DNA from 3 places in the Aeromonas sp. MTB genome. Region 2 is predicted to be linked to each of the others. Evidence: riboswitches for the same ligand, from Rfam matches in the RefSeq annotation. Region 2 holds a riboswitch; each other region holds the start of a gene.
What was found. A riboswitch is a leader RNA that binds a small molecule or an ion and turns the genes downstream of it on or off. The one in region 2 is predicted to bind cyclic di-GMP.
Positions count from the first base shown of each region.

Region 1: it holds a riboswitch for cyclic di-GMP, as region 2 does, so the genes downstream of both, gbpA (N-acetylglucosamine-binding protein GbpA) here and WBR25_RS20695 (immunoglobulin-like domain-containing protein) in region 2, are expected to answer to the same signal.
Region 3: it holds a riboswitch for cyclic di-GMP, as region 2 does, so the genes downstream of both, WBR25_RS04455 (glycosyl hydrolase family 18 protein) here and WBR25_RS20695 (immunoglobulin-like domain-containing protein) in region 2, are expected to answer to the same signal.

Region 1 covers NZ_CP147026.1:4,032,111-4,036,799, forward strand. Annotated here, with positions in the region: gene WBR25_RS18420 (methyl-accepting chemotaxis protein) at 225-1,907, shown strand; cyclic di-GMP riboswitch class I at 2,172-2,257, shown strand; gene gbpA (N-acetylglucosamine-binding protein GbpA) at 2,323-3,744, shown strand; gene cbl (HTH-type transcriptional regulator Cbl) at 3,804-4,689, opposite strand, start outside.
Region 2 covers NZ_CP147026.1:4,510,046-4,514,734, reverse strand. Annotated here, with positions in the region: gene WBR25_RS20695 (immunoglobulin-like domain-containing protein) at 1-1,580, opposite strand, end outside; cyclic di-GMP riboswitch class I at 1,635-1,720, opposite strand; gene prlC (oligopeptidase A) at 2,145-4,187, shown strand; gene WBR25_RS20685 (putative bifunctional diguanylate cyclase/phosphodiesterase) at 4,395-4,689, shown strand, end outside.
Region 3 covers NZ_CP147026.1:944,189-948,877, forward strand. Annotated here, with positions in the region: gene WBR25_RS04450 (hybrid sensor histidine kinase/response regulator) at 1-2,026, shown strand, start outside; cyclic di-GMP riboswitch class I at 2,261-2,348, shown strand; gene WBR25_RS04455 (glycosyl hydrolase family 18 protein) at 2,452-4,689, shown strand, end outside.

The DNA.
Region 1 (4,689 bases), 480 kb from region 2:
AAGAAATGCCAAACCATTCACACTCTTTGGCAAAAATTGCGCTGGGATGCGCATCAACACGCTACCAAAAAGTGGGGGTTGCTGTCTGCTGACTATACTGATGTTAAAACGCTCATTTGAGAAAGCTCGGCAAGAGACTGAAAGTAAATGAGTTGTTAACTCTTACAAACTGGCTGACGCGGTACAGAGCCACATAAAATCAACAGGGAAATGAGGGTTTAGTCATGTTCAAGCTCGGTGATATTACCGTGAGCCGCAAATTGATCTTGCTGCTCGCACTGGCGTTTGTCGGTTTTGTCTCGCTGCTGCTTATCTCGGCCAACGCGCTCCAGCGCAATCTGATGAGCGAGCGAGAGGCGCGGCTCAATGCGGTACTGGAGCAGGCCATGAGCCAGATCCAGTTTCTGGCCAGCACCCTGCCAGCAGAGCAGGCTCAGCAGGAGGCGCGCAAGCTGCTGACCAACACCCGCTTTGATGGCAACAACTACCTGTTCGTCATCGACGAGAACCGCACCATGGTGGTTCACCCCATCCGTCCCGAACTGGTCGGCCAGAAGATGGGTGAAGGAGGTGCCGCCACCTCCGGGCAGTTCTGGTATCAGATGGTGGATATCGCCAAAGGGGGCAAACAGGGCACTCTGCAATATGTGTGGGTCGGCCCATCGGGTGAGACCGCCGACAAGCTCTCCATGGTATCCGGCTATCAGCCCTGGGGCTGGATCCTCGGTTCCGGCATGCTGCTGCAGGATATTCAGCAGACCATCTGGGCCCAGTACATGAAGATGGGGACCGCCACCGCCATCGTGATCCTGCTGATGGGGTTGCTGGGCTGGCGCATCACCCACTCCATCGTCTCCCCCCTCAGCCAGATCAACCACGCTATGCAACGAGTCGCCAAGGGGGATCTGGTGGTAAGCATCCCGGTACAGGGCAAGGATGAGCTGGGAGTGGTCGCCCGCTGCACCAACCAGAGTCTCGATGCCATCCGTCACGCCCTGCTGGAGGCCAGTCAGGGGGCTCGCAACGTGGCCGATGCCGCCCTGCGCATCGCCGCCTCCGCCGAGCAGACCAATCAGGCGGTCACCAGCCAGCGGGATCAGCTGGCCCAGCTCGCTACCGCCATGAACGAGATGAGCGCCACCATCTCCGATGTGGCTGGGCACGCCGAAAATACCGCGCGGGATACCCAGGAAGCGACCGGTGAAGCGGGTCTCGGCAACCGTGACGTTCATGCAAGCGTGCACGGTATCAAGGCGCTGGCCACCGAGGTGGAGCAGGCCACCCAGCAGGTCAACCAGCTCAAAGAGGGGGTGATGCAGATCAGCGAAGTGACCGCCGTCATCAGCGCCATTTCGGAGCAGACCAACCTGCTGGCCCTCAACGCTGCCATCGAAGCAGCCCGTGCCGGCGAGCAGGGACGGGGCTTTGCCGTGGTGGCCGACGAGGTGCGCCAGCTGGCCAGCCGCACTCGCCAATCCACCGAAGAGATCCAGAGCACCATTGCCCAGCTGCAGCAACGAGCCGTCACCGCCGCCAATGCCATGGACACCAGCCGCAAACTGGCGGAGAGCAGCGTCAACCAATCCCAGCAGGCGGGGCAGGATCTCACCCTGATCGTCAACCACATCCAGCATGTAAGCGACATGGCGACCCAGATCGCTACCGCCGCCGAGCAGCAGAGCATGGTGGCCGAGGATATGAACCGCAACGTCAGCGGCATCAACGACTCGGCGCTGGAGATGTCCCAGTCCGCCTCGCAACTGGCGCAGGAGAGCGAGCTGCTGGCCGGTCTCTCCCGCAGCCTGGATGAGCGACTTGCGGTGTTCAAACTGGGCAAGGAGTCCTCCACTGCACCAATGATGGCTCCCGTATCTCTCCCCTCCGGCGAGCAGCGCGCCCGTCATTGATGGCGTCAACCTGTGTCGCCTTGTCACCCGACCTGCCAGCCAAGCTGGCAGGTTTTTTTACGCCGCCAACACGCAATCAGCATGCATCTTATCGGCATATTCAACAGCATTCGACGCCATTCACAAATTAGAGAACAATTTAAAAACAGTCAGTTAGAATGAGCAATGTGCCGTTGAACGGTGCATTTAAACATTTAACTTCAAATAATTAATCAATGCAGTGCACAATGCTGATGGCCGAACATTTGGCCCATCAATAACCATCTAGTCATTTGGCAAACTGACCGAAAGGTCGGGACGCAAAGCCTCCGGTCTACAGACGTTTTGTCCAGGATAGCGGGGTTGCCACACGCAAGTGTGCATCGGGGAACTCCCTGGCCAACTGACTGCCCACATCTATCGAACAGAGGAATGTATGGCAGCAAAAATCCAACTCAATCACATCGCGGCGATGCTGGCCCTGCTGGCCAGCGGCAGCGCCCTGGCTCATGGCTACATCAGCCAGCCTGAGAGTCGCAACTACCTGTGCAAAACCGGTGGCAACAGCCAGTGTGGCGGCGTGCAGTGGGAGCCCCAGAGCGTGGAGGGCCCCTCAGGCTTCCCGCAAACCGGCCCGCAGGATGGACAAATCGCCTCGGCGGGTAGCCCGCGCTGGAGCGAGCTGAACATCCAGACCAGCGACCGCTGGACCAAGCGTGAAGTACAGCCCGGCCCCTTCGCCATCAGCTGGACCTTCACTGCCAACCATGTCACCCGCAACTGGCGCTACTACCTCACCAAGCAGGACTGGAACCCCAACCAGCCGCTCACCCGCGCCTCGTTTGACCTGACCCCCTTCTGCGTCATCGACGGCAATATGGTGCAGCCGCCCAAGCAGGTGACCCACAACTGTGTCCTGCCGGAGCGCACCGGTTATCAGGTGATCCTCGGCGTGTGGGAAGTGGGCGATACCAGCAACAGCTTCTACAACATCATCGATGCCAAGTTCAAAGATGGCAGCCAGCCGCCGCTGGAGTGGAGCCAGGCAGGCACCATCTACCCCTCCATCGACCTCGCGATGGGTGACAAGGCGATGACCCGGGTATTCGATGCCAACGGCGAGCGCCCTGATCTGCAAACCGTGCTGACCATCACCACTGCCGAGCAGGGCCAGAAGAACAACTGGGCCCATGCTCTCGCCAGCAAGATCAACGCCGAGCAGAGCCTGATCCGCGCCGGTCAGCAAGGAGCCGATGGCCAGTTCAATCCGGTCTACGGTATGAACCCCGTCTATCTGCATCGAGACAGCAAACTGGATCGAGTCGAGATTGATCTGCAACAGCTGCAGCCGCCGGTAGTGGACAACATCAGCGTCAGCGGTCTGGCCAGCGACTATGTGCTGGACAACGGCAAGGCCACCCTCGATTTCACCGTCACCGCACAGGGCGATCTGGCCGTCACCAACACCCTCTATGACCACGGCGGCGTCGCCAAGGGTGAAAGCAGTGCCGACATCAAGGACAGCAGCCACACCTTTACCATGGCGCTGGAAGGGCTCAAGGCAGGTCACCACCAGCTGGTGATCAAGGCCACCCCGAAAGCGGGCGGCGAGACCATTCAGCAGACCATGGATCTGATGTTCAAGGAGCAGAGCAGCGGCGAATACGACTTCGTCTTCCCGAACTCGCTCAAATCCTATGCCGCCGGCACCAAGGTGCAGCAGCCGAAAAATGGCAAGGTCTATCAGTGCAAGCCCTTCCCCTACAGCGGCTACTGCCAGCAGTGGACCACCACTACCACCCAGTACGAGCCGGGCATCGGCTCCCACTGGCAGATGGCGTGGGATGAAGTGAAGTAACTCGCCACCGGATAGCAAAAGGGGAGCCAATGGCTCCCCTTTTGCTCTTCTCTTCCGATTCAAATCTGGAAGTCGATGGCAGGCTCGCTGCCCATGGCGCGGGCCTGAATATCCGCCAGCGCCAGCTCGGGGTTGCAGAGCTGGATAAACTGCCAGGCAAAGTTGTGCTGGAACTGCCCCTGTTTGAGGCCGATCCAGGCGGTGTGGGGGGCAAACAGATGGCTGCCATCGAGCTGCACCAGCCCCTGATCGCGCTGGGCGTCGAACGCCATGTCGGCCAGTATGCCGACCCCCATCTCCAGCTCGACATAGGTCTTGATGACATCGGAGTCCTGCGCCGTCAGCAGGATCTGCGGCTCGATGCCCGCCGCAGCAAAGGCTTCATCCACCCGCACCCGCCCGGTCAACCCGGCTTGATAGGTGACGATGGGCCAGTTGGCCAGCGCCGCCAGCGTCAGATCCAGCTCGCCAGTAAGCGGATGTTGCTCTGGCACCACGATATTGTGGTGCCAGCGGTAGTAGGGAAATGCCACCACCCCTTCGCTCTTGTCGAGCTGCTCGCTGCTGATACCGATATCCACCTCGCCGGTCTGCACCAGCCGCACTATCTCCTCCGGGCTGCCCTGACGCAGCTCCAGCTGCACCAGCGGGAACTGCTCGCGAAACGCCTTTACCACCCGCGGCAAGGCATAGCGCGCCTGGGTATGGGTGGTCGCCACCAGCAAGCGGCCCGAGTCGCGGTTGGCAAAGGTGCTGGCCAGTTTGCGGATGTTGTTGGCGTCATTGAGAATGCGCTCGGCAATCACCAGCAACTCCTTGCCCGGCTCGGTCATGCCGAGCAGCCGCTTGCCGTAGCGGATGAACAACTCGATCCCCAGCTCCTCTTCCAGCTCGCGGATATGGCGACTCACCCCGGATTGCGAGGTAAAAAGGGCGTTGGCCACC
Region 2 (4,689 bases):
CTGACGATGTCGCCACCCACGTAGACCTTCTTGGCATCCCAGCTGTTTTCACAGACGGCGCCCTGCTCCCTGACGGTCACGTTGCGCTGCTGGGTTACCTGCTGACCGGCGCTGTCGCTCACCTGATAGGTAAGGGTGTAGCGGCCGACCTTGCTGCTATCGACGTTGCCGCTGACCTTGATTTGGGCGGTCAGGTCGCCATCTTCTTCATCATGGGCGCTGACGCCGGTCATCGGATCGAAAGCGGTACCCAGCTCCAGCGTGGTGTCGGTGACACCGCTGAACACCGGCTTCATGCTGTAGACCTCGATGGTACGTACCTGCTCGGTGACGTTGTTGTCGCGATCGCTCACCTTGTAGGTGAGGGGGTAGAGGCCGATGCGCTGGCTGTCTACCGAGCCTTCTACCTGGATCTGGCCAGTCAGGTCGCCATCTTCCTTGTCGTTGGCGCTGACACCGGCCAGCGGATCAAAGGCGGTACCCTGCTTGATGCGGGTATCGCTCAGGCCGCTGAACACCGGCTTGCCGTTGTCGACCGGCGGCGTGATCTCCTGATCGTGGATGAAGGGGCCGTAGCTCTTGATGAAGGATTCGTTGTAGGACTGACCGGCGGCGTTGCGGCCCATGTCCCAGTTGATGGACCAGGTCATCACGCCACGCAGCGGTTGCCCCTCGCTCTTCAGGCGGTTGAAGGCGTTGTAGAGCTTCTGCGGATCCTGCACATAGCCGGTGGCGGCGGCGTCAATGTTGGTCGGAATGCCGAACACCAGCTTGTCATGGGGGATCTTGTAGAAGCCGCGGGTTCCGTTGCTCAGCGAATCCGCCATGTAGTAGATGAACTCTTCTTTCAGGGCATCGTTGTTCTGGGCAATCCAGCCGATACCATCGATGTAGATACCGTCGCCACCCTGGTTGTAGAACTGAGGGTTGATCCAGTCGTAGTACCCTTCCAGATTGCGGATATAGGGGATGTAGGCGCCAGTCTGGGTCAGATAGGGGAACTCCGGCGCCATGGTGATGAGGAAGTTTTTCCCCTGGGCGCGGTAGTGATCCTTGACCAGACGCAGGGCCGCCGGGATCACGGTCTGGTTGTCGGCGGCGGTGATGGCGGCCTGTTCCAGGTCGATATCCAGCCCGTCGAAGCCATAGGTCTCCACCAGACGGATGATCTCGTCGGCAAAGGCCTGCTCCTGACCCTTGCGCAGCTCGATGTGTGCATCGGCACCGCCCAGCGCCAGCAGCACGGCACGGCCCTGACGGTTCAGCTCGGCGATCTGCTCTATAAACTGGCTTTCGCTCATGCCGATGGCCGGGTCGAGTTTGAAAGTGGGGATGGGATCGCTGCCATAGACCTTCATGAAGGAGACATCGACCACGTTGTATTGCGGGTTGACCTGATCGAGCTTGACGCAGGGGGCGATACCGCCCTTGTAGCCCGAGCCGTCACACCAGTTGTGCCAATAGCCGACCACTACGCCGGACTGGGGGTTGACCATCGCCTGACCGGCACTGGCGGCATATGCCATGGGGGCGCCCATGCCGAGCAGACAGCCCAGCAGGGATAACTTCAATTTGTTCATCTTGATATCTCCATACAGTACAAACGGAGCGTACAGCTATGGCCGAACGCTCCCGGGGGCAGCCCCGCTGTCATAGGTGTTTTCCCTTAGACCGGTGGCTTTGCGTCGCGCCCTTTCGGGTCACTTTGCCTTTTTCACCCGATTTCTGTGCAGCACAGAGAATCAAGTGACCTGAGTAACAGGCTGCTTATGATATGCACTTAAAAATAAATTAATCAACGTATGTGTATGATTTGTTTTGGTTATTAACTTGTTGATTGGTTATTTTCCAAGCATGGAAAGGGCCGGTGATAGGCCGCTGTAACCTACTCTTTTGTCGATTGGATTTGGTCTGCTCCCTTGTGGTTCGAGAGTTGAAAAAGCCGCAAAAAGAGCAAAAAAGTACCGATTATTCATGCTGTTGCCGTCCAGTATCTGGCAGAGAGGTGTTTGAGCTCACAAAGAGGGGAAAACAGTGCCGAGAGGTGGATTCCCGCTTGATTATTGCGTGGCTTGGCCACATGTTAGAAAGCCATACAGAGCTGCTAAAGCGGTCTGTTCAAGACCAAACAAGAGGTAACCGGGATGAATAACCCTTTGCTGACAATGGATTCGCTGCCCCCTTTCAGCCAGATCAAGCCGGAGCAGGTTCAGCCTGCCGTGATTCAGGCTATTGCTGACTGCAAGCAGAAGATCAGCGATGTGCTGGCCCAGCGTGATCCCCATACCTGGGATAGCCTGATTGCCCCGCTGGAAGAGGTAAATGACCGCCTGTCACGGATCTGGTCACCGGTCAGCCACCTCAACTCCGTACTCAACAGCGAAGCGCTGCGCGAGGCCCATGACGCCTGCCTGCCGCTGCTCTCCGAATTCCAGACCTATGTCGGTCAGCATGAAGGGCTCTATCAGGCCTATCTGGCCCTCTCCGAGAGCGATGATTTTCCGCTGCTGAGCGGTGCCCAGCGCAAGGAGATCCAGAATACCCTGCGTGACTTCCGCCTCTCCGGTATCGGTCTGCCTGCCGAGGCGCAGCAGCGTTACGGCGAAATTCAGGCCCGCCTCTCCGAGCTGGCCTCCCGTTTCAGCAACAACGTGCTGGATGCGACCCAAGGCTGGCACAAGCTGGTGGCCGATGAAGCCGAGCTGGCCGGTCTGCCCGACAGCGTGCGTGCCGCTGCCCGTCAGATGGCGGAACTTAAAGGCAAAGAGGGGTGGCTGTTCACGCTGGATATCCCTTCCTACCTGCCGGTGATGATGTACGCGGACAACCGCGAGCTGCGGGCCGAGATGTACGAAGCCTTCACCACTCGCGCCTCCGATCAGGGCCCCAATGCGGGCAAGTGGGACAACTCCGCCATCATGAGCGAGCTGCTCACCCTGCGCCGAGAATTGGCTCAGTTGCTGGGGTTCGCCAACTATGCCGAGCTCTCCCTGGCCACCAAGATGGCGGACAAGACCGAACAGGTGGTGAGCTTCCTCACCGATCTGGCGGCCAAATCCCTGCCGCAAGGCAAGGCCGAGCTGGAGGAGATCCGCGCCTTCGCCGCCGAACAACACGGTCAGAGCGAGCTGGCCGCCTGGGATCTCGCCTACTACGCCGAGAAGCTCAAACAGCACAAGTTCTCCATCTCCGACGAGCAGCTGCGCCCCTACTTCCCCGCCAGCAAGGTGGTGAAGGGGTTGTTCGAGGTGGTGAAGCGGGTGTTCGGCATGAAGGTGCGCGAGCGTCTCGGCATCGACACCTGGCATCCGGACGTGCGCTTCTACGACATCTTCGATGCCGACGACGAGCTGCGCGGCAGCTTCTATCTCGACCTCTACGCCCGCGAGCACAAGCAGGGCGGGGCCTGGATGGATGTTTGTCTGGGCCGTCGCTACCGTCAGGATGGCTCGCTGCAAAAACCGGTGGCCTACCTGACCTGTAACTTTAACGGCCCGGTGGATGGCAAACCGGCGCTGTTCACCCACAACGAAGTGGTCACCCTGTTCCACGAGTTTGGCCACGGCATCCACCACATGCTGACCCGCATCGATGTGGCCGGTGTCGCCGGTATCAACGGCGTGGCGTGGGATGCGGTGGAGCTGCCGAGCCAGTTCCTCGAGAACTGGTGCTGGGAGTCCGAGGCGCTGGCCTTTATCTCCGGCCACTACGAGACCGGCGAGCCGCTGCCTGCCGATCTGCTGGAGAAGATGCTGACCGCCCGCAACTTCCAGGCCGCCATGCAGATGCTGCGCCAGCTGGAGTTCGCCCTGTTCGACTTCCGTCTCCATCAGGAGTTTGACCCGGCCAATCCGGCGCAGCTTCCGGCGCTGCTGGATGAGGTACGCAGTCAGGTAGCAGTGATGACGCCACCGGCGTTCAATCGCTTCCAGCACAGCTTCTCCCACATCTTCGCGGGCGGCTATGCGGCGGGCTACTACAGCTACAAGTGGGCCGAGGTGCTCTCTGCCGATGCCTTCTCCCGCTTCGAGGAGGAGGGGATCTTCAACCCGGCCACCGGCCAATCCTTCCTGAAGAATATTCTGGAGAAGGGGGGCTCGAAGGAGCCGATGGAGCTGTTCCGAGCCTTCCGTGGTCGTGAGCCCAAGGTGGATGCACTGTTGCGACACAGCGGGATCGCTGCCTGAGATTCCTGACCCGCCGCCTGTGTGAGCTTCAAGCAGGTACACTGTTTTGCGGCATAGTGGGATCGAGTCGTGATTTCTGCGACAAAAAGGGACCTTTTGGTCCCTTTTTTCAAGGCTTTTTAATATCTTGCTGATTGCATATTTGCACTGCCCACGGCTCTTCAGTAGAGTCGTGTTCTAACCTTCAAGGAGAGAAAGCCACTTGCCATGAGGCGAGCACTCGATTCCGTCTATCAAATCATCTCAAGTCTGGCTCATTCGAGCGGCCAGGGATATTTCGATACCTTTGTGAGTGAAATCGCCGCTGCTGTGATGGCTGATGTCGTCCTGATCGCCAGCAGGGAATCAAATGCTACCCACCTGACGGTTCAGGCTGCCCATCCCTCCTCTCTTGACCCCGATACCCTGACGCTGCCAATCACTGACTCTCCCGATGCCATTACCTGGCAGGAGGGGGAAGCCTGGTTCAGCGATCGTCTGTTGCAGCTGTTCCCCGCGATGC
Region 3 (4,689 bases), 1.0 Mb from region 2:
CGCGTTTCGCGAGCTGAGTCTCGGGGCCTGGTGCATCTTCCTGAGCCTGCTCTTCAACCTGCTCGGCTATGTGGCTGGCTCGCTGCTTTCCCGTCCGGCGGTGAGCGAGCGGCTGCAGGCGGCCAACTTTGTCGGCAAGCCGAGTCGCGATACCGCCGCCCTCTATCAGGCGCGGGTCTCGGTCAAGGAGCTGGAGATGCTGGCGGCCCGCTTTGTCGGCTCAAGCCGGGTCAAACGCGCCTTTGGTCGTTTCGCCGGTGAGCGGGGCGGCACCCTGGCGCCCCAGATGCAGGCTTCGGCCGAGCTGATTGCCCACACCGAGCGGCTGCTGGCGGGGGTGTTTGGTACCTCATCGGCACGGCTGGTGCTCGCCTCGGCCCTGCAGGGGCGCAACATGCAGCTCGAGGAGATCGCCACCATAGTCGATGAGGCCTCCGACGTGTTTCGCTTCAACCGTGGCCTGCTGCAGGGGGCGATCGAGCATATCGGGCAGGGGATCTCGGTGGTGGACAGGGAGCTTCGTCTGGTGGCCTGGAACCGCCGCTACATCGAGCTGTTCCACTATCCGCCGGGGCTTATTCAGGCAGGGCGTCCTATTGAAGAGATCATCCGCTACAACGCCCAGCAGGGGCTCTGTGGCCCCGGTGATATCGAGGATCACGTGGCGCGGCGGGTCGCCTTTATGAAGCGGGGCAGCGCCCATATCTCGGCGCGGGAGCGCCCGGACGGGCGGGTGATCGAGATGCAGGGCAACCCCATGCCAGCCGGCGGTTTTGTCATGACCTTTACCGACATCACGCCGTTTCGCGATGCGGAGCGGGTGCTGCGCGAAGCGAACGAACATCTGGAAGCGCGTGTGGCCGAGCGCACCCGTGAGCTCTCCGATCTCAACCGTCAACTGCTGCTGGTGAACCAGCAGGTGGAGCGGGCCAATCAATCCAAGAGCCGTTTTCTGGCGGCGGTCAGCCATGATCTGACCCAGCCCCTCAATGCCGCCAAGCTGTTTACCTCCTCCCTGCTGGAGATGCTGCCCGATGCTGGTGAGCAGGCCCGCATCGCCCGCCATATCGACGATGCGCTGGGGGCGACCGAGGATCTCATCACCGATTTGCTCGATATCTCGCGGCTCGAAGCGGGCAAGTTCAAGGCCAAGAAGCTCGACTTTGCCCTGCGCGATCTGCTCGACAACCTCAAGGCGGAGTTTGGCGTACTGGCGCAGGCGGGGGGGATCCACTTCTCGGTGGTGGAGAGCAAGCACGCGGTGCACAGCGATGTGCGGCTGCTGCGCCGGGTGCTGCAGAACTTCCTGACCAATGCGTTTCGCTACAACCCGGGCGGCAGGGTGCTGCTTGGTTGCCGCCGGATGGGGGAGAAGATCCGCATTGAGGTATGGGACAACGGCCCCGGTATCCCGCAAGACAAGCAGGAGGCGATCTTCGACGAGTTCTCCCGCCTCGATCACTCCCGCACCGCCAAGGAGCAGGGGCTAGGTCTGGGGCTCGCCATCGCCCGCGGCATCTCGCAGGTGCTCGGTCATCAGCTCACATTGCAGAGCTGGCCGGGCAAGGGATCTGTCTTTGCGGTGACCCTCAATCTGGCGACCCGGCCGGTCACGGCCCATCAGCTGGCGGCGCCGGTGGTGCGTGACAGCCAGCTGGAAGGTGTAGCCGTGCTCTGTATCGACAACGAGCGGGACATTCTGACCGCCATGAGCACCCTGCTCGGCCGTTGGGGCTGCGAGGTGCGCTGCGCCGTCGATCTGGCCGAAGCCGAGGCGCTGGTAGCAGAGGGGTTTGTGCCGAGACTGGTGCTCTCCGACTACCACCTCGATGATGGCAAGACCGGGTTGGAGGCGCTCGCAGCCCTCCAGCGAGTGTGTGGCGACGAGCTGGGAGGCATCATCATCAGCGCTGATCGCAAGAGCGAGCTGCAGGTGCAGATCCGCGAGCGTGGGTATGGCTACATCAGCAAACCGGTCAAACCACTCAAACTGCGAGCCCTGATGAACAGCCTGCTGCTGCGCTAGCCGCATCCGGGGCAGCTAGCCGTGAACCGGCTCACAAAACCGTGCAATGATCCCGCAGGCCCTGGTCATGGATGAATGCCGAAAACAGAGATTTATTGGCGAAGATCTCTTCATCTTCCAGCGCAATCGCCGCCAGTTACAGTATTGGCTTGCCACTGTCGTTCAACGCCGACAGTGGCAGACCGGATTGGCTCACTCTATAGTCGGGATGCGATTTTTTGCATCGCAAATGAAGTAACCGAAGGGCAAACCGATCGCAAGGTCGGGACGCAAAGCTTCCGGTCCAGGGATGAGCCGTACTTGAGATAGCGGGGCCACCACAGGTTGTTGTGCACCTTTGCCAAGAGGCCGCACTGCCGTCTGCGTTACCTGTCAGGGCGTAGCCCTTTTCGTTGCCAACATAACGAAATAGGGAAATATAAAAAATGCTAAGTCCAAAGCCTACCATGCTGGCCCTTGCGGTCGGTCTGTGCTGCGCCTCGTCCGCTTATGCTGCGGCGCCCGGCAAGCCGACCATCGGATGGGGCCCCACCAAGTTTTCCATCGTTGAAGTCGATCAGGCGGCTACTGCCTACAACAATCTGGTCAAGGTAAAGGATGCCGCCGATGTGGAGGTGAACTGGAACCTCTGGAGCGGCGATCTGGGCCAGAGTGCCAAGGTGCTGCTCAATGGTCAGGAGGTGTGGTCCGGCCCCTCGACCGCAGCGGGCAGCGCCAAATTCAAGGTGAAGAAAGGGGGGCGCTACCAGATGCAGGTGGCGCTGTGCAACGCCGATGGCTGTACCCTCTCTGATGCCAAGGAGATCGTGGTCGCCGATACCGACGGCAGCCATCTGGCGCCACTCAAGGCGCCGCTGCAGGAGAACAACAAGCCCTACGCCAACAAGTCCGGCAAGGTGGTGGGGACTTACTATGTGGAGTGGGGAGTCTATGGCCGCAAGTTTACGGTGGACAAGATCCCGGCCCAGAACCTGACCCATATCCTCTATGGCTTCACCCCCATCTGCGGCGGGGATGGCCTCAACGACAGCCTCAAGGAGATCGAAGGGAGCTTCCAGGCGCTGCAACGGGCGTGCGCCGGCCGGGCGGACTTCAAGGTGGCGATGCACGATCCCTGGGCCGCCATCCAGATGCCGCAAGGCAACCTCACTGCTCATGACGAGCCCTACAAGGGCAACTTTGGCGCCCTGATGGCGCTCAAGCAGGCCTATCCGAACCTCAAGATCCTCCCCTCGGTCGGTGGCTGGACCCTCTCCGATCCCTTCTACTTCCTCGGTGACAAAACCAAGCGCGATGTGTTTGTCGGCTCGGTGAAAGAGTTCCTGCAGACCTGGAAGTTCTTCGACGGTGTGGATATCGACTGGGAGTACCCGGGCGGACAGGGTGCCAACCCGAAACTGGGCAGCCCGAGTGATGGTGCCACTTATGTGGCCCTGATGAAGGAGCTGCGGGCCATGCTCGACGAGCTGGAGGCCGAGACCGGTCGCCAGTATGAGCTCACTTCCGCCATTGGAGCGGGGGGCGACAAGATCCAGGATGTGGACTACAAAGCGGCCCAGCCCTACATGGACCACATCTTCATGATGACCTACGACTACAACGGTGCCTGGAGCAACACCGAGCTCGGTCACCAGACCAACCTTTATGCGGCGAGCTGGGACCCCGATACCAAGTACACCACCGACAAGGCAGTGAATCAGCTGCTGGCGCAGGGGGTTGAACCGGGCAAGCTGGTGGTTGGTGCCGCCATGTATGGCCGTGGCTGGACCGGGGTGAGCGGTTATCAGGGCAACAACCCCTTCACCGGCAAGGCGACCGGCAAGGTGAAAGGCACCTGGGAGGACGGGGTGGTGGATTACCGCGACATCGTCAACAACCGGATGGGGGCGGGCTGGGAGAAGGGCTACGACGAGGTGGCCGAGGCGCCCTATCTGTTCAAGGCGGCGACCGGCGATCTCATCACCTATGACAACGATCGCTCGGTCAAGGCCAAGGGGCAGTATGTGCTGGCCAACAAGCTCGGTGGCCTCTTCTCCTGGGAGATCGACGCCGACAACGGCGACATCCTCAATGCCATGCACGAGGGTCTGGGTCACGGCGAGGGAACCACTCCACCAGCCAACAAGCCGCCGCTGGCCAACGCGGGCAGTGACCTCAAGGTGACCGGCCCGACCGAGGTGACGCTGGATGGTTCGGCCTCCCACGATCCGGAAAACAGCGCGCTCAGCTACAGCTGGAAGCAGATCTCCGGCCCGCAGGCTGCCCTGCTCGATGCCACTCAGGCCAAGGCCCGTGTTGTACTCGATGCGGTGACTGCCGACATCAATCTGGTGTTCGAGCTGACGGTGACCGATGACCAGCTGTTGAGTGCCAAGGATCAGGTGGTGGTGACCAACAAGGCGCCGCAGGCCAATCTGGCGCCTGTGGTGAGTCTACCTGCCACGGCCTCTGTGGAGGCGGGCAAGCAGGTGACCATCAAGGCGACCGCCTCCGATCCGAACGGTGATCCGCTCACTTATCAGTGGAGCGTGCCGGCAGGCATCACCGCAACGGGCCAGAACAGCGCCACTCTGGTAGTCACCGGCCCGAGCGTCACCAGCGACACCGGCTATGACCTGAGCGTCACCGTCTCCGACGGCGGGCTGGATGCCAGTGCGGCAACC